3 regions of the Bradyrhizobium sp. AUGA SZCCT0177 genome follow, and region 3 is predicted to be linked to each of the others. Evidence: predicted binding sites of a transcription regulator. Region 3 holds the regulator's gene; each other region holds the start of a gene.
What was found. Region 3 encodes PhoB, which activates phosphate uptake and scavenging genes when phosphate is short. Its sites were predicted from a motif close to TGTCATNNANCTGTCAT; they were not measured.

Region 1: the regulator PhoB is predicted to act here: its motif matches at 2,314-2,330, upstream of JQ597_RS14535 (acetoacetate decarboxylase).
Region 2: the regulator PhoB is predicted to act here: its motif matches at 3,494-3,510, upstream of JQ597_RS27760 (alkaline phosphatase).

The regions. Positions count from the first base shown of each region.
Region 1 is NZ_JAFCMA010000010.1:215,251-220,383, reverse strand. Features, by position in the region: gene JQ597_RS14545 (acyl-CoA carboxylase subunit beta) at 1-978, shown strand, start outside; gene JQ597_RS14540 (patatin-like phospholipase family protein) at 1,111-2,274, opposite strand; gene JQ597_RS14535 (acetoacetate decarboxylase) at 2,501-3,283, shown strand; gene JQ597_RS14530 (transporter) at 3,413-4,471, shown strand; gene JQ597_RS14525 (carbohydrate porin) at 4,497-5,133, shown strand, end outside.
Region 2 is NZ_JAFCMA010000027.1:105,571-110,703, reverse strand. Features, by position in the region: gene JQ597_RS27770 (homocysteine S-methyltransferase family protein) at 1-779, opposite strand, end outside; gene JQ597_RS27765 (TetR/AcrR family transcriptional regulator) at 1,013-1,633, shown strand; gene JQ597_RS27760 (alkaline phosphatase) at 1,650-3,407, opposite strand; gene argG (argininosuccinate synthase) at 3,561-4,898, opposite strand; gene JQ597_RS27750 (phosphatase PAP2 family protein) at 5,017-5,133, opposite strand, start outside.
Region 3 is NZ_JAFCMA010000022.1:132,129-137,261, forward strand. Features, by position in the region: gene pstC (phosphate ABC transporter permease subunit PstC) at 1-247, shown strand, start outside; gene pstA (phosphate ABC transporter permease PstA) at 251-1,096, shown strand; gene pstB (phosphate ABC transporter ATP-binding protein PstB) at 1,093-1,914, shown strand; gene phoU (phosphate signaling complex protein PhoU) at 1,938-2,654, shown strand; gene phoB (phosphate regulon transcriptional regulator PhoB) at 2,730-3,431, shown strand; gene JQ597_RS24765 (GcrA family cell cycle regulator) at 3,601-4,110, opposite strand; gene JQ597_RS24770 (aspartate aminotransferase family protein) at 4,680-5,133, shown strand, end outside.

The DNA.
Region 1 (5,133 bases), on a different contig from region 3:
ACCAGGAACTCGGCGATGTTCGTCGCGGGGCCGCCGGTCGTGAAGCGTCTCGGCCAAGACCTGACCAAACAGGAACTCGGCGGCGCTGACATCCAGACCCGCGCCGGCGGTGTGGACGATGCCGTCGATACCGAGGAAGAGGCGTTCGAGCGCGCCCGGCGCTTCCTGTCCTATCTGCCGTCATCGGTCTACGAGCTGCCGCCGACCACGCCCTGCACCGACGATCCGGAGCGCGCCGAGGAAGCGCTGATGAAGGCGGTACCGCGCAACCGCCGTCAGGTCTACAAGATGCGCCCGATCATCGACGCCGTCGTCGACAAGGGCTCGTTCTTCGAGGTCAACGCCAATTTCGGCCGCCCGATCATCACGGGCCTCGCGCGTCTCGAAGGCCGCGCGGTGCTGCTGCTCGCCAGCGATCCCTTCCACTATGGCGGGTCGTGGACGGCGGAGGCCTGCCAGAAGGTGGTGCGCTGGGTCGACTTCGCCGAAACCTTCCATCTGCCGGTGGTCTATCTGATGGATTGCCCGGGCTTCATGATCGGGCTCGAGGCCGAGAAGTCGGCGACCATCCGGCACGGCGTGCGCGCGATGGCCGCCGTCAACCAGAGCACCGTGCCCTGGTGCACCATCATCGTGCGCAACGCCTTCGGCGTCGCCGGCGTCGTGCACCAGCCGGCCAACCGCTATTCGATGCGTTACGCCTGGCCCTCGGCCTATTGGGGCTCGCTGCCGCTCGAGGGCGGCATCGAGGCCGCCTATCGCGCCGACATCGATGCCGCGGAAGACCCGGCGGCAAAGCTGAAAGAGATCGAGGACCGTCTCAACAAGCTGCGCTCGCCGTTCCGCTCGGCCGAAAAATTCTGGGTCGAGGAAGTGATCGATCCCCGCAAGACGCGCTCGCTATTGTGCGAATTCGCGCGGCTGGCTGAACGGGTCCTCACGACGGGGCCGGCGACGAACATGGCCATCAGGCCGTAGGTGGTTGCCGCGCACTCAACTCGTCATACGCGGGCTTGACCCGCGTATCCATCGCCCGCGCTAGCGGACAATCGCGATTCATTCGAAGAAAGATGGATTGCCGGGTCAAGCCCGGCAATGACGATAGTCGAGCTACGCCTCGTTCTCCCGATGCACGTCGTGGATCACAATACCCATGCCTTCGTCGGGCATCCGGATCCAGTCGCGGCGCTTCAGGGTGCGTTTGGTGTCCTCGTGGCCGCTCATCCAGTGCTCGCGCATCGAGGTGCCCGAGAATTCGTGGTCCTTGGCGTCGCCTTCATAGGCCTTCTGCTGGTAGATCAGTTGCAGGATCGCGATCTCGGGCAGATTGCCGATGCTGGCCTTGATCTGACGCTCTTCGTCGGACAGCTGATCGTCGGGAATTCGTGACAGCGCCTTGTGCAGGCGCGCTTTCAGATTGTGCGTCTTGCGGTAGACGTCGGTATTGTGGCGCGTGCGCGAGGAATACATGATGTCCTTGTGCCGGGCCATCACGTCCTGGATGTCGCGCGGCAAGGCTCCGCGGGCGCTGAACAGGTCGACCTGGAACACCAGCGAATTGAGGCTGTCCTCCTGGTCCAAGAGATGCTGCAGCGGCGTGTTCGAGACGATGCCGCCGTCCCAGAAATGGTCGGTGCCGACCTTCACCATCGGCAGGGCCGGCGGCAGCGCGCCGCTCGCCATGATGTGCTCGGGAATGATCTCGTCATGGGCGTTGTCGAAATAAATGAAATTGCCTGACAGCACGTTGACCGCGCCCACCGCAAACCGGATCCGCTTGTCGTTGATCATGTCGAAATCGACGAGCTCGAGCAGCGTCTGGCGCAGCGGCTCGGTGTCGTAATAGCTCGTCGCCGTCCGGGCGCCGGTGGCGCTGAGCCACGGGTTGGTCATGTGCGGGGTGAAGAAGCCGGGCTGGCCCAGCGACGTCGTCATGAGCGAGCTCGCGAAATTGCGCGCCTTGCGATAGATGTCGCCGTCCGGCGTGTAGTGCCAGATCTTGCGGCTGGTGATGCGGTCCCAGAAAATCTGCAAGCGTTCGAGCCGGCGCTCCGGCGGGTTGCCGGCGATGATCGCCGAATTGATCGCGCCGATCGACACTCCGCACACCCAGTCCGGCTCGATATGGGCCTCGTGCAGGGCCTGATAGACGCCGGCCTGATAGGCGCCGAGCGCGCCGCCGCCCTGCAGCACCAGCGCAACGCGGTCGCAGCGCTCCGGCCGCCAGCCGCGCGCATGGATGGTCTGTTCGAGATGTGGGGTTCGCGCGTCCATGTTCATTACTCCAAAACTGCCCGACAATTCCGCGCGCTGGTGACGCGATGATGACAAATGTGTCGATCGGCTTTTGCCGCCTCGCGTTTTGCCTGCGCCTGAAGCATTGACGTGTTCGAAAAACGGAGGCCGAAATTTGCGGTCATGACGCTGAAGGAAATCCCTCACATCCCTGTCAATTTCGGCCGCTAGCAATCGGCAGGACGATTTTCAGCAGGGGATTGCAATGCGCAGGGAAGACTTGCTCAAGTTTCCGTCGATGCCGGCCGCAGGGCCAAGCTATCCCGCCGGTCCGTATCGTTTCGTCAACCGCGAATTCCTCGTCATCACCTATGAGACCGATCCCGAACTGATCCGCGCCGGATTGCCCGAGCCGCTGGAGCCGGTCGATCAGCCGATCGTGCACTATGAATGGATCAAGATGCCGGACAGTTCCGGCTTCGGCAGCTACACCGAATCCGGGCTGGTCATCCCGGCGCGGCTGCATGGCGAGGAAGTCAATTTCGTCTCGCAAATGTATCTCGACGACGATCCGCCGATCGCAGCGGGGCGCGAAATCTGGGGCTTTCCGAAGAAATACGCCCACCCAAAACTCGAGATCGTCAAGGACACCTTCACCGGCACGCTGGAATATGCTGGCCAGCTCGTGGCGATGGGCACCATGGGCTACAAGCACGAAAGCATGGCCGGCAATGGTGAAATCACGCGCGCCACGCTGTCGAAGACGCAGATCAATCTCAAGATGATCCCGGGCGTCGATGGCCGCCTCGAGATCTGTCAGCTCGTCGCGATCAATCTCACCGACATCGTCGTCAAGGGCTCATGGATCGGGCCGGGGCGGTTGCATCTGGTGCCGCACGTCAACGCGCCGGTGGCGGATGTTCCGGTGCGCCGGGTGGTCGGCGCCCATCATTTCCTGGCCGACCTGACGTTGCCGTTCGGCCGCGTGGTTCACGACTACAACAAGGAAGTCGAACAGGCAGCGGTAACCGGTCTCGCCGCGGAGTAGGCGGCGAGAGCGATCTCTTCGGTGACATCAAACTGTAACAATAGTGCAATTGAATCGCCTGGCATGCACGAGGGCCGCTGCGGCTGAGTTCTCCTATGGCCGCTGCGCAGGGTTTGGCGGGGGCTGCTGATGTCTTCGATGGATACGTTGGCCGAGCCTGCAATAGGTGTCGGCATGCCGATAGCTGATGCCGCTTCGGCTATCCCGGATGCCGCTTCGGCTATCCCGGGACTGGTGTGGGTGTTTCGCCTGCACAGCGATGGCAGCGCCGAGCCGCTGCCGATCAACGTGCCGATCGAATTCAGCCATGACGGGCGGCTGTGGCTGCACTTTAATCTGACCGACGCAAGGGCGCGGTCGTGGCTGGCGGGTGTGGACGTGCCACTGCCGGCGCGCGAGCTGCTGCTGTCGAAAGACAATTATCAGCAACTCCACATCTCGGACCATTGCGTCTACGGCGTGTTCTCCGATCTCGTCCGCGCCATCGACACCGCGACCGAGGAAACCGGATTTCTTCGTTTCGCGATGACCGAACGCTTTCTCATCAGTGGCCGGCATCAGGCGCTTTGCGCCGTCGATGCCACCCGCCGTGTGCTGGAGAGCGGTCATCGCGTCGATACCGTCGCCGCGTTGCTGGAGAAGATCGTCGACGAGGTCGCCGATACCATGGACCGCATGGCCGACAAGATCGGCACCGCAATCGACAATATCGAGGAGCGGATTCTCGCAGGCGAGACAAGATCGGAAATGCGCGCAGCACTTGGCCGGTCGCGGCGGACCTGCGTGCGTTTGCACCGGCAGCTGGCGGGATTGCGCGTGCTGTTCCACCGGCTCGAGCAGAAGAGCGTTGAACACCTCAGCCCGGCGCTGCGGCTTCAGGCCGGAAAACTGGCGCAGCGGCTCGATGGCCTCGACCACGATATCGTCGAACTGCGCGAGCGCAGCCGCCTGCTGGAGGATGAAATACATTTCAAGATGGAGGAGGAGAGCAACCGGCACCTCCACACGCTGTCCATCGTCACGACGATGCTGCTGCCTCCGACGCTGGTGACCGGCATCTTCGGCATGAACACCAAGGGCCTGCCGCTCACCGACACCGAAACCGGATTTTTGTGGGCGGCGGCGATCATGGTTGGCGTCGCCGGTGCGGCCTATCTCGCCATGCGCCGCTCAGGCTTCTTCAAATAGAGCAGTCGGCGGCGGTATCGACACCATGTACAGCGTTCTTTCCCGCGCCGTCACCTTGCTCGCGACGGCGGCCTGTCTTGTACTCGCACCGGTCGCGTATGCCGACACCGCTCCGGCGAAGCCAAAGGAAACGCCACAGGACGCGCGCGAAGCCTTGGCGGATGCCGGCTATCAGTTCAGTCTGATCTACATCGGAGAGGGGCTCGCCAATATCTCCGGCGGCATGCGGACGGGGGCGATCTACACCGGCCGTCTCGATTTGGGCACCACGATCGATCTGGAGAAGGTGGCGGGTTGGACCGGCGCCAGCTTCCACGCCAACATGTTCCAGATCCACGGCGACGGGCTGTCCCGCAGCTATATCGGCAATCTGATGCTGGCCAGCGGCGTCGAGGCGTTGCCGGCCACGCGGCTCTACGAATTCTGGGTCGAGCAGAAGCTGCTTGGCGGCAAGCTCGCCGTCCGTGTCGGGCAGCAGGCGTCCGACATCGAGTTCATCGACAGTTCCTATGACGACATCTTCGTCAATTCGGCGCTGGGCTGGCCGGGCCATGCCGGCATCAATTTGCCGAGCGGCGGGCCGTCGCCACCACTCTCGGTGATGGGCATCAGGGTGAAAGCCGAACTCACGGACCGGCTCACGGCGTACTTCGCGCTGTTTA
Region 2 (5,133 bases), on a different contig from region 3:
TCGGCATGGCTCTTGGTCGATGCATTGGCCCTGACGCCATGGATGCGCTCGACCCAGGCCTCGTCGGCCTTCAGCGCATGCTCGAAATGCGTCGGATGCGCGCAATTGACCAGGAAGTATTCGACCGAATCCTGCGCCGCGCGATCCACCGCCTCGATCGCTTCGCGCAACGTCCCGCCATTGACCAGACGGCCGTCGGTTTCCACCGTGAACGAGATCACCGCCGGAATCTGCTGCGCCCTGGCCGCACGCGCGATGCCGATCGCTTCATTGATGTTCGTGAGCGTATAAGCCGTCACCATGTCGGCGCCGCCTTCGACGAAGGCCGCAATCTGCGCGCCATGATAGGCCTCGGCTTCGGCCGCATCCATGTTGCCGGCCTTGTAACCGTCGCCGCGCGGGCCGATGGCGCCGCTGACGACGCAGGGCGTCATCGGCTTTTCCCATTCGGCGCGCAGCTCCTCGAGCAACCCGATCCCGCGAATGTTGATCGCCCTGAGCGCGGCGGCATCGTAACCAAGCATGGCGCCCCAATCGGGATTGGCCCGCCATGTCGGGCTGTCCAGCACAAAGCCAACGCCATGGTCGCGCGCGACCGCCATATAGGCCTGGTAGTATCGCTTCAGCGTGCCCCGGCCTACCTCGCTGTCGAGCAGCACGAAGGCGGCGAAATGGGGCAGATCAATCCCTTCATGGAAGATCAGCGTCGTTTCCATGCCGCCATCGGTGAGAAAAATGCCGCCGCGGCGTTGCGGCAGGTCGTATCGATATTTTGTCATTGCAATATCTCCGTGATCGGCAAAAGGCGCTGTTGGTAGGTCCAGCGCGGCGCGCCCTGGTCTGGTGGAACTGGTGCCGCATAGTGTCGCGGTTTCCTAGGCGGCTCGTGGTGCGGCTGAATTTCGGGCCGTAAAATGCTAGGAAATCAGACGGTTGCGCGGCGCGTGCAAAATCGCGGCGCCAGTGCACGGAGTCAAAACCGTACCGCAAGTACAGTTTCTGGAGACACGCGATGGGAAAAGGCGAAGCGACGCGCGAGCGAATTCTCGAGATCGCGGAAGCGGCCGTGCTCGCGAAGGGATTTGGCGCCACATCGATCGACGAAGTGATCGCGGAGGCCGGCCTCACCAAGAGTGGCTTCTTTTATCACTTCAAGGACAAGAATGCGCTCGCGCGCGAAATGCTGCGCCGCTACGTCAAGACCAACGACCAGCTGTTCGACGACATCTTCGCACGCGGCCGGCAGCTCTCGGACGATCCGCTGCAGGCGTTCCTGATTTCGCTAAAACTGCTCGCCGAAGTGATGGCCGATCTGCCGAACGGGCATCCCGGCTGCCTGATTGCCAGCGTCTGCTATCAGGAGCGGCTGTTCGACCGCGAGGTGCGCGAGCTCACCGCACAGTCGGTGCGCGACTGGAATGCGCGCTTCCGCCACATCCTCGACGGCATCGCCGCCGTCCATCCACTGCGGGAGCCGATCGATCTCGACGATCTCGCCGACATGATGTCGTGCATTGTCGATGGTGCGATCATCATGTCGAAAACGCTGAACGATCCGAGCCGGCTGGAACGGCAGATCCTGATCTTTCGAAGCTGCGTGAAGCTGATCTTCTCAGCTCCATCGCTGTCCTGACGCAGGCTTCGACAGTTCATTTCGCAGCGGCAAGCCCCAGCGCGTCGACCATCACGCGGAAGACTTCCGTATTGTCCATCGAACCCTTGACCCGTTCGCTGCCGGGCCCGGTCGCGGTCAGGATGACGTCTTCGCCGGAATGCACGCTGGCGTTCATCATCGCCGGCAGATTGCCGGGCCGCAGTACGGCGCCGGGAACGCCCTTGTACTTTTCGTTGGCCTTGAAGGTTCCGTCATCGTCTCCCTTCATGGTCGGGTCGTTCGGGCCGTCGAGTTTGGGGCGGAAGGTCTCGTAATGGTCGGGCAGGCTGGCCGAGAAGATGGCGAGCCGCCGGCTGACGTCGACACGCGAGGGATAGCCGTCGGCATCGGGCGCCGGGTAATTCGGGAAGCCGGCCTTGTCGTAGACGCCGACGCGCTCGCGCATCGGCGCTTCCGATGTCGTGCTCATGTCGTGATTGATGGTGCCAACCAGTGCGTTGGGGTGGTTATGGTCCGGCGTCACCAGGATCAGGGTGTCGTCGCCGCGCTTGCTCGCCCAGTCGCGGGCGAGGCGCACCGCATTGTCGAGCATGATGGTGTCGTAGACGGCGCGGTCGAAGTCGAGGGCATGCGCGTATTTGTCGATCAATCCGGATTCCACCATCAAGAAGAAGCCGGCCTCGTTTTTCGACAGCACGTTCAGCGCGGCCTGGAGCTGCTCGGTCAGGTCGGGCTGCTCGGGAAATTTCTTGACGCCGCCACCCTTGAGGAATTTGCGATCCAGCGCCCCGTCCATATTTCCCGTGGCGAACAGCCCGAGCAATTGGCGCGTCTCGGGTTTGGCCGCCAACGCATTGAGTTCGCCTGCGGTCGTCGCCAGGGCATAACCGGCCTCGCGGAATCGGGCGATATAATCGATCTCGTCCTTGCGCTTGGATCCGGCCGCCGACTTCGGCAGGAAGTTCGCGCTGCCGCCGCCCAGCAACACGTCGGGCCTCGCCACGAAGAGCTGCTCGACAATCTCGTCATAGGCAGCCCGGCGGCGCGTATGCGCCACCATCGCCGCCGGCGTGGCGTCCTCGACTTCGGTGGTGGTCACGATACCGATGCTCATCTTGAGCCGGCGCTGGGCAAGGCTCGTGATGGTTTCGACCTTGGGATCGTCGAACGCGTCTCTGGTGCGGTCGGCATAGACGCCCATCGCGTTGACCGCGCTCTTGTGGCCGGTGGAATAGGCGCTGGCCGAGTTTGCCGAATCGGTGATGATCGAATCCGAGCCGGCGGTCGCCACCAGCGCCGTATGCGGCATGTCGTCCATCGCAAGCTTGCCGAGGCTCTTGCCCTCCGCAATGCCCTTGGAAAGCAGCCGCGCGCCGACGCGATGGGCGGGCGACATTCCGTCGCCGATGAACAGGATCACGTTCTTCGCCTTGCGCGGCCCGGTGTCGTAGATCATCCACGTCACCTTGCGGCTCTTCGTGCCGTCACTGACCTCGACGACGAACGGGCCGGGCTTTGCCAGCTCGACATCGCGAAGCATCAGCGCGGATTGGTCCTTGCCGTCCTCACGCTCGATAAACGTTGCGGACCGACCGAACACGGCGGCATGGTCCTCGCCGTTGACCGTTACCTTCAATTTCGACTGGTCGACCCGGTCAGGGAATTCGACCTTGAAGTCGAACCGCGCGCCGGAGAGAATTTCGGCACGGTCAATCGGATAAACTGTTTGGGCAACAACCGGCGATGCCGAGAACAGGACGGCGAGGGTGATGACGGTGACTGGCTTGATCAATCTCGGGCTCCGCGCGTGCTTGCCGGCGGGACAGCGACAGCCATTGCTCAGCAAGAAGTGAAGGTGACCAGTTCTATCCACCCCGGATGACAGCTATGTAACGGCGGGCCGCAGCGGTGCAGAGGGCGCCAAACAAAGTCCGGCCTGGCGGATTCAGCTCTTGTCGTTCCCGAGCTTGAAGATCTCGGAACCGTCCCCGCTCGATAGCAGGCCCGTGTCCGAATAAAGCTTCAGCTTGGCGCGGGTATCCGTGATGTCGAGGTTGCGCATGGTCAGCTGGCCGATACGGTCCGCCGGCGTGAACGCGGCATCTTCCACCTTCTCCATGCTCAGCCGCTCCGGCTGATAGGTCAGGTTCGGGCTTTCGGTGTTGAGCAGCGAGTAGTCGTTGCCACGGCGCAGCTCAAGCGTGACCTCGCCGGTAACGGCGCGCGCCACCCAGCGCTGGGCGGTCTCACGCAGCATCAGGGCCTGCGAATCGAACCATCGGCCCTGGTACAGCAACCGGCCGAGGCGCATGCCGCTGATCCGGTATTGCTCGATGGTGTCTTCGTTGTGAATGCCGGTGACCAGGCGCTCATAGGCGATGTGCAGCAGCGCCATGCCGGGCGCCTCATAGATGCCGCGGCTCTTGGCCTCGATGATCCGGTTCTCGATCTGGTCGCTCATGCCAAGACCGTGCCGGCCGCCGATGGCGTTGGCTTCGAGGAACAGCGCCAGCGGATCGGCGAAGGTCTGGCCGTTCAGCGCGACGGGCTGGCCCTCCGCAAAACGCACGACAACCTTTTCGGCCTTGACGGCACAGTCGTCGCGCCAGAACGGCACGCCCATGATCGGGTTGACGATCTTGATGCCGCTGTCGAGGCTTTCGAGATCCTTGGCCTCATGGGTCGCGCCCAGGATATTGCTATCGGTCGAGTAAGCCTTTTCGGCGCTCATCTTGTAGGCAAAGCCGTTGGCGGTCATGAACGCTGACATTTCCGCACGGCCGCCGAGCTCGTCGATGAACTGCTGGTCGAGCCAGGGCTTGTAGATCCGCAAGCTCGGATTGGTCAAAAGGCCGTAGCGATAGAACCGCTCGATGTCATTGCCTTTGTAGGTGGAGCCATCGCCCCAGATGTTGACGCCGTCCTCCTTCATGGCCGCGACCAGCATCGTGCCGGTCACCGCGCGACCAAGCGGCGTGGTGTTGAAATAGGTGTTGCCGCCGGTCGAGACGTGGAAGGCGCCGGACTGGATGGCGGCGATGCCTTCGTGCACCAGTTGCGTGCGGCAATCCACCAGGCGGGCTTTTTCGGCGCCGAACTCGAGCGCCTTGCGCGGAATCTCCTCGTAGTCGGCCTCGTCAGGCTGGGCGAGGTTGGCGGTATAGGCAAAGACGCGTGCGCCCTTTTGCTTCATCCACACCAGCGCCGCTGACGTGTCGAGGCCGCCCGAAAAAGCGATGCCGACTTTTTCCCCTTTGGGCAGGCTCTTCAGGATCGTGCTCATCGTGCTTCCAATCGGTCGAAATGGTGGATGTCGTGTGCGGCTTTGGGTGCGCGAATATCAAACTTTGCGCTTGTCGGCACGCCTTTAATAGCACGAGGCAGCAGCTGGCCGGGATGGCTCAGCCCGGCTGGCGCGAGCCCTTGGTCAGACGGTTCCAGGGCCGGGCCAGGCGGGCCAATGCGGTCTCGACCGCCACATCCGAGACCCGGGTCGACGGCCAGCGGTATAGCCAGCC
Region 3 (5,133 bases):
CGGCCGCGCGCTCGGCGAAACCATGGCGGTCACCTTCATCATCGGCAACTCGTTCAAGATCTCATCCTCGATCTTCGCGCCGGGCACCACGATCTCGGCGGCGATCGCCAGCGAATTCGCCGAGAGCGACGGCCTGCACCAGTCCGGCCTGATCCTGCTCGGCCTGCTGCTGTTCGTGCTGACGTTCTTCGTCTTGTCGGCCGCCCGGCTGATGCTGATGCGGCTGGAAAAGAAGGCGGGGAACTGAGCCATGAACCCGATTTACGCCTCCCGCCGCCGTAACGACATCATCATCCGGGGCCTCTGCGTCGGCGCCGCCTTGTTCGGCGTGACATGGCTCGCGCTGATCCTGTTCACGCTGTTCTATAACGGCCTGGCCGGCCTCAACCTGGCCGTCTTCACCCAGGACACGCCGCCGCCCGGCTCGACCGATGGCGGTCTGCGCAACGCGATCATCGGTTCGATCATCATGACTGCGATCGGGGTTGGCATCGGCGCGCCGCTCGGCATGCTGGCCGGAACCTATCTGGCCGAATACGGCAAGCATGACCGGCTCACCTCGGTGATCCGCTTCATCAACGACATCCTGCTCAGCGCGCCCTCGATCATCATCGGCCTGTTCGTCTACGGCGCCATCGTGGTGCCGATGGGCGGCTTCTCGGCCTTTGCCGGCTGTCTGGCGCTGGCCGTGATCGTGATCCCCGTGGTGGTTCGCACCACCGAGGACATGCTCGGCCTGGTGCCCAATCCGCTGCGTGAAGCGGCGTCCGCGCTGGGCCTGCCGCGCTCGCTGGTGATCAAGCGGATCGCCTATCGCGCCGCGCGAAGTGGTCTCATCACCGGCGTGCTGCTCGCCACCGCCCGCGTCGCCGGCGAAACCGCGCCGCTGCTGTTCACCGCGCTGTCGAACCAGTTCTTCAGCCTCGACCTCACCAAGACGATGGCGAACCTGCCGGTCACCATCAACAACTTCGTGCAGAGCCCCTACGAATACTGGAAGCAGCTCGCCTGGAGCGGGGCGCTGCTCATCACCCTGACCGTACTCGCCCTGAATATTGGCGCGCGCATCCTTGGCGCCGAGAGGACCGCAAAATGACCGAAGTTTCTGTATCCATGAGTGCCGTCAACGCGGGCGTTCCCCACGTGGCGCTGCCCGACGCGCCGCCGAAAGTGACCGCGCGGGGCCTGAACTTCTACTATGGCGAGCACCACGCGCTGAAGAACATCAACCTCACGCTCGGCACCCACCGCGTCACCGCCTTCATCGGGCCGTCCGGCTGCGGCAAGTCCACGCTGCTGCGGATCTTCAACCGGATGTACGACCTCTATCCGGGCCAGAAGGCGACCGGGCAATTGATGCTCGACCAGACCAACATCCTCGACCCCAAGCTCGATCTCAATCTGCTGCGCGCCCGGGTCGGCATGGTGTTCCAGAAGCCGACGCCGTTTCCGATGACGATCTACGAAAACATCGCCTTCGGCATCCGCCTTTATGAGAAGATCTCGAAATCCGAGATGGACGGCCGCGTCGAAAAGGCGTTGCGTGGCGGTGCGCTGTGGAACGAGGTCAAGGACAAGCTGAATGCATCGGGCCTCAGCCTGTCCGGCGGCCAGCAGCAGCGGCTCTGCATCGCGCGCACGGTGGCGGTGCGCCCTGAAGTGATCCTGTTCGACGAGCCCTGCTCGGCGCTGGACCCGATTTCGACCGCCAAGGTCGAGGAATTGATCACAGAATTGGCGGAGGACTACACCATCGCCATCGTGACCCATAACATGCAGCAGGCGGCGCGCGTCTCGGACAAGACCGCCTTCATGTATCTCGGTGAATTGGTCGAATTCGACGACACCAACAAGATTTTCACCTCGCCGAGCGATCGACGCACCCAGGATTACATTACCGGCCGGTTCGGCTAAGCGCACATCGCGAGGAGAAGACAATGGCTTCAGAGCATACCGCGAAGGCGTTCGACAGCGATCTTCAGGAATTGACCCGCCTGGTCGCCGAAATGGGCGGCCTTGCTGAACGCATGATCACCGAATCCGTCGATGCCTTGATCCGGCGCGACGTTGCGCTCGGAAAACGCGTCGTCGCCTCCGACGCCGAGATCGACCGCCTGCAGCACCTGATCGAGGAACGCGCGGTGCTGACGATTGCCCGCCGCCAGCCGATGGCCATCGACCTGCGCGAGATCGTCGGCGCCATGCGGGTGGCCACCGATCTGGAACGGATCGGCGACCTCGCCAAGAACATGGGCAAGCGCGTCGCGGCGCTGGAGAACGATTTCCAGCCGCTGAAACTGATCCGCGGTCTCGAACACATGACCGATCTGGTGCAGTCGCAGGTCAAGTCCGTGCTCGACGCCTACGCGTCGCACGACCTGCCGGCGGCGATGGCGGTCTGGAAGGGCGACGAGGAAGTCGACGCCATCTGCACCTCGCTGTTCCGCGAACTCCTGACCTACATGATGGAAGATCCGCGCAACATCTCGTTCTGTATCCATCTGATGTTCTGCGCCAAGAACATCGAGCGGATCGGCGACCATGCCACCAACATCGCCGAGACCGTGTTCTACATGATCGAAGGCCAGCAGATCCTCGACAAGCGCCCGAAGGGCGACATGACGAATTTCGCCACGACTGTGCCGGGAAACTAGTTACTGAACTGACAGCGGAACGAGAGACGTTTTTCGCGTATCGACAGCGCGTCAAAACACAAGAGGCTTACATAGATGAACGCACGCATTCTGGTGGTTGAAGACGAGGAAGCGCTCACCACGCTTCTGCGCTACAACCTCGATGCCGAAGGCTATGAGGTCGAAACCGTCGCCCGCGGTGACGACGCCGATACACGGTTGAAGGAGCGGGTGCCCGACCTGATCGTGCTGGACTGGATGCTGCCGGGCCTGTCCGGCATCGAACTGTGCCGCCGCTTAAGGGCGCGGCCGGAGACCAAGGCGCTGCCGATCATCATGCTGACCGCGCGCGGCGAGGAAAGCGAACGGGTGCGGGGGCTGGCGACCGGCGCCGACGACTACATCGTAAAACCCTTTTCGGTGCCGGAGCTGCTGGCGCGGGTGAAGGGCCTGTTGCGGCGGGCGAGCCCGGAGCGGCTGGCCACCGTGCTGACCTATGGCGATATCGAACTCGACCGCGAGAAGCGCCGCGTCGCGCGCTCGGGCCGTCCGATCGATCTCGGCCCCACCGAATATCGCCTGCTGGAGTTTTTCCTGGAACATCCCGGCCGCGTGTTCAGCCGCGAGCAACTGCTCGACAGCGTCTGGGGCCGCGACATCTACATCGACGAGCGTACCGTCGACGTCCATATCGGCCGCCTGCGCAAACTGCTCAACCCCGGCCGCGAACAGGACCCGATCCGCACCGTGCGCGGCGCCGGCTACGCGCTGGATGATCGGTTCGCGAAGGTGGAGTAGCCAATACTCCATCGTCGTCCCGGCGAAGGCCGGGACCCATAACCACAAGTATCGATTTTTGAAGCGAGCTGGAGCTCCAGCCAAGCCTAACCACGATCGCCTGTGGTTATGGGTCCCTGCGTTCGCAGGGACGACAGCGGATATTTTCCGCGTAGCTGATGCGCAGCTCTTACCTGGTCGGCTTCGGCGCCGGGCGGCGGCGATCGGAGGCCGGCTGATAGGCGATGCGCGAGTGATGCGCGCAATAGGGCAGGCTGCTGAGCGCCTTGCCGCCGCAGAAAAAGAATTCCGAGCTGGAGGGGTCGCCGATCGGCCAGTGGCAGGTGGCCTCGTTCAATTCGAGCAGCGTCAGCCGCTGGCTCATCGGCACCACATTGTCGTAGGCGACCGGATCCGGCTCCATCTCCACCTCGAAGGCGTGGGCCAGCGCGGTGTTACCGCGCGACACCGGGCGCGCCACCCGCATCATCTGCTGGGCGGGGCGCGCCTTGCGCTGACGCGGCGCGGCCGAGGAGGGGCTCTTGGCACGGCCGGAGAGACCCAGCCGGTGCACTTTGCCGATCACTGCATTTCGCGTCACATTTCCGAGTTCCGCGGCGATCTGGCTGGCGGAAAGTCCGCCCTCCCAGAGCTTTTTAAGCTGCTCGACGCGCTCGTCGGACCAGGTCAATACCGTCATCGCATTCTTCCCTTCGCACAGAGCCGGCCAAACCGGGGGCAGCGCTGGCGATGCCAATTCTCAAAAATCCCAGCGGGCAGAATCCCTTAGCCCTCGCCGGGCGCAAAAAAGCCGCCCGAACGTTTACGCCTTACAAAATGGACTCTAGGGGTCAGTACTTCCGCACGAGATGTCGTACCCGACAGCCCAGACGCTACAATATGGCGGGACTCTGGCGCAAGAGTCCGCGTCCGTGCGTCCACATGTTCCGGTATTTATGCATTGTAATTGGAGTTTTCCACGGCACCGGAATGCTACGGATTGCTTTATCTTGCACCGCAGGGAAGCGGTTCGAGCATGATCCGGAAAAGTGGACGCCGGTTTTCCCTCGGGACAAGCGCAAGGCGCTTGCCCGGAGATCATGCTCAAAACAAGCGGATTTCGGCGTGTTGACACGGTCCAAAGCCAGCATAGAATGCCTGTCACGTGCCGCCCCGAAAAGGCGGCACGTTTTGTTTTCGCAAGACCGGCTGTGCCGCGTTCGCGCCAATGCACGCTATGTGGCCGGTCTCTAACCGTCAGTGATAGCCATGACCAACAGCGCCCCGTCGCATCTGCTTCCCGTATTCGCGAGAGTCGATCTCGGTTTCGAACGCGGCGAAGGCGCGTGGCTGATCTCGACGTCAGGCGAGCGCTATCTCGACTTCACCTCGGGTGTGGCAGTGAATGCGCTCGGCCACTGCCATCCGCATCTGGTCGCAGCCTTGCAGGAGCAGGCCACCAAGCTCTGGCACATGTCGAACCTGTTCAGGAGTCCGGACGGCGACAAGCTTGCAGCAAGGCTGTGCGAGCAGAGCTTTGCCGATCTGGTGTTCTTCTGTAATTCCGGCGCGGAAGCGATGGAATGCGCGATCAAGGTCGCGCGCCGCTATCACGCCGCCAAGGGACATCCCGAGCGCTACCGCATCGTCACCTTCGAGGGCGCGTTCCACGGCCGCACGCTGGGCACGCTGGCGGCGACCGGCTCGGCCAAATATCTGGAAG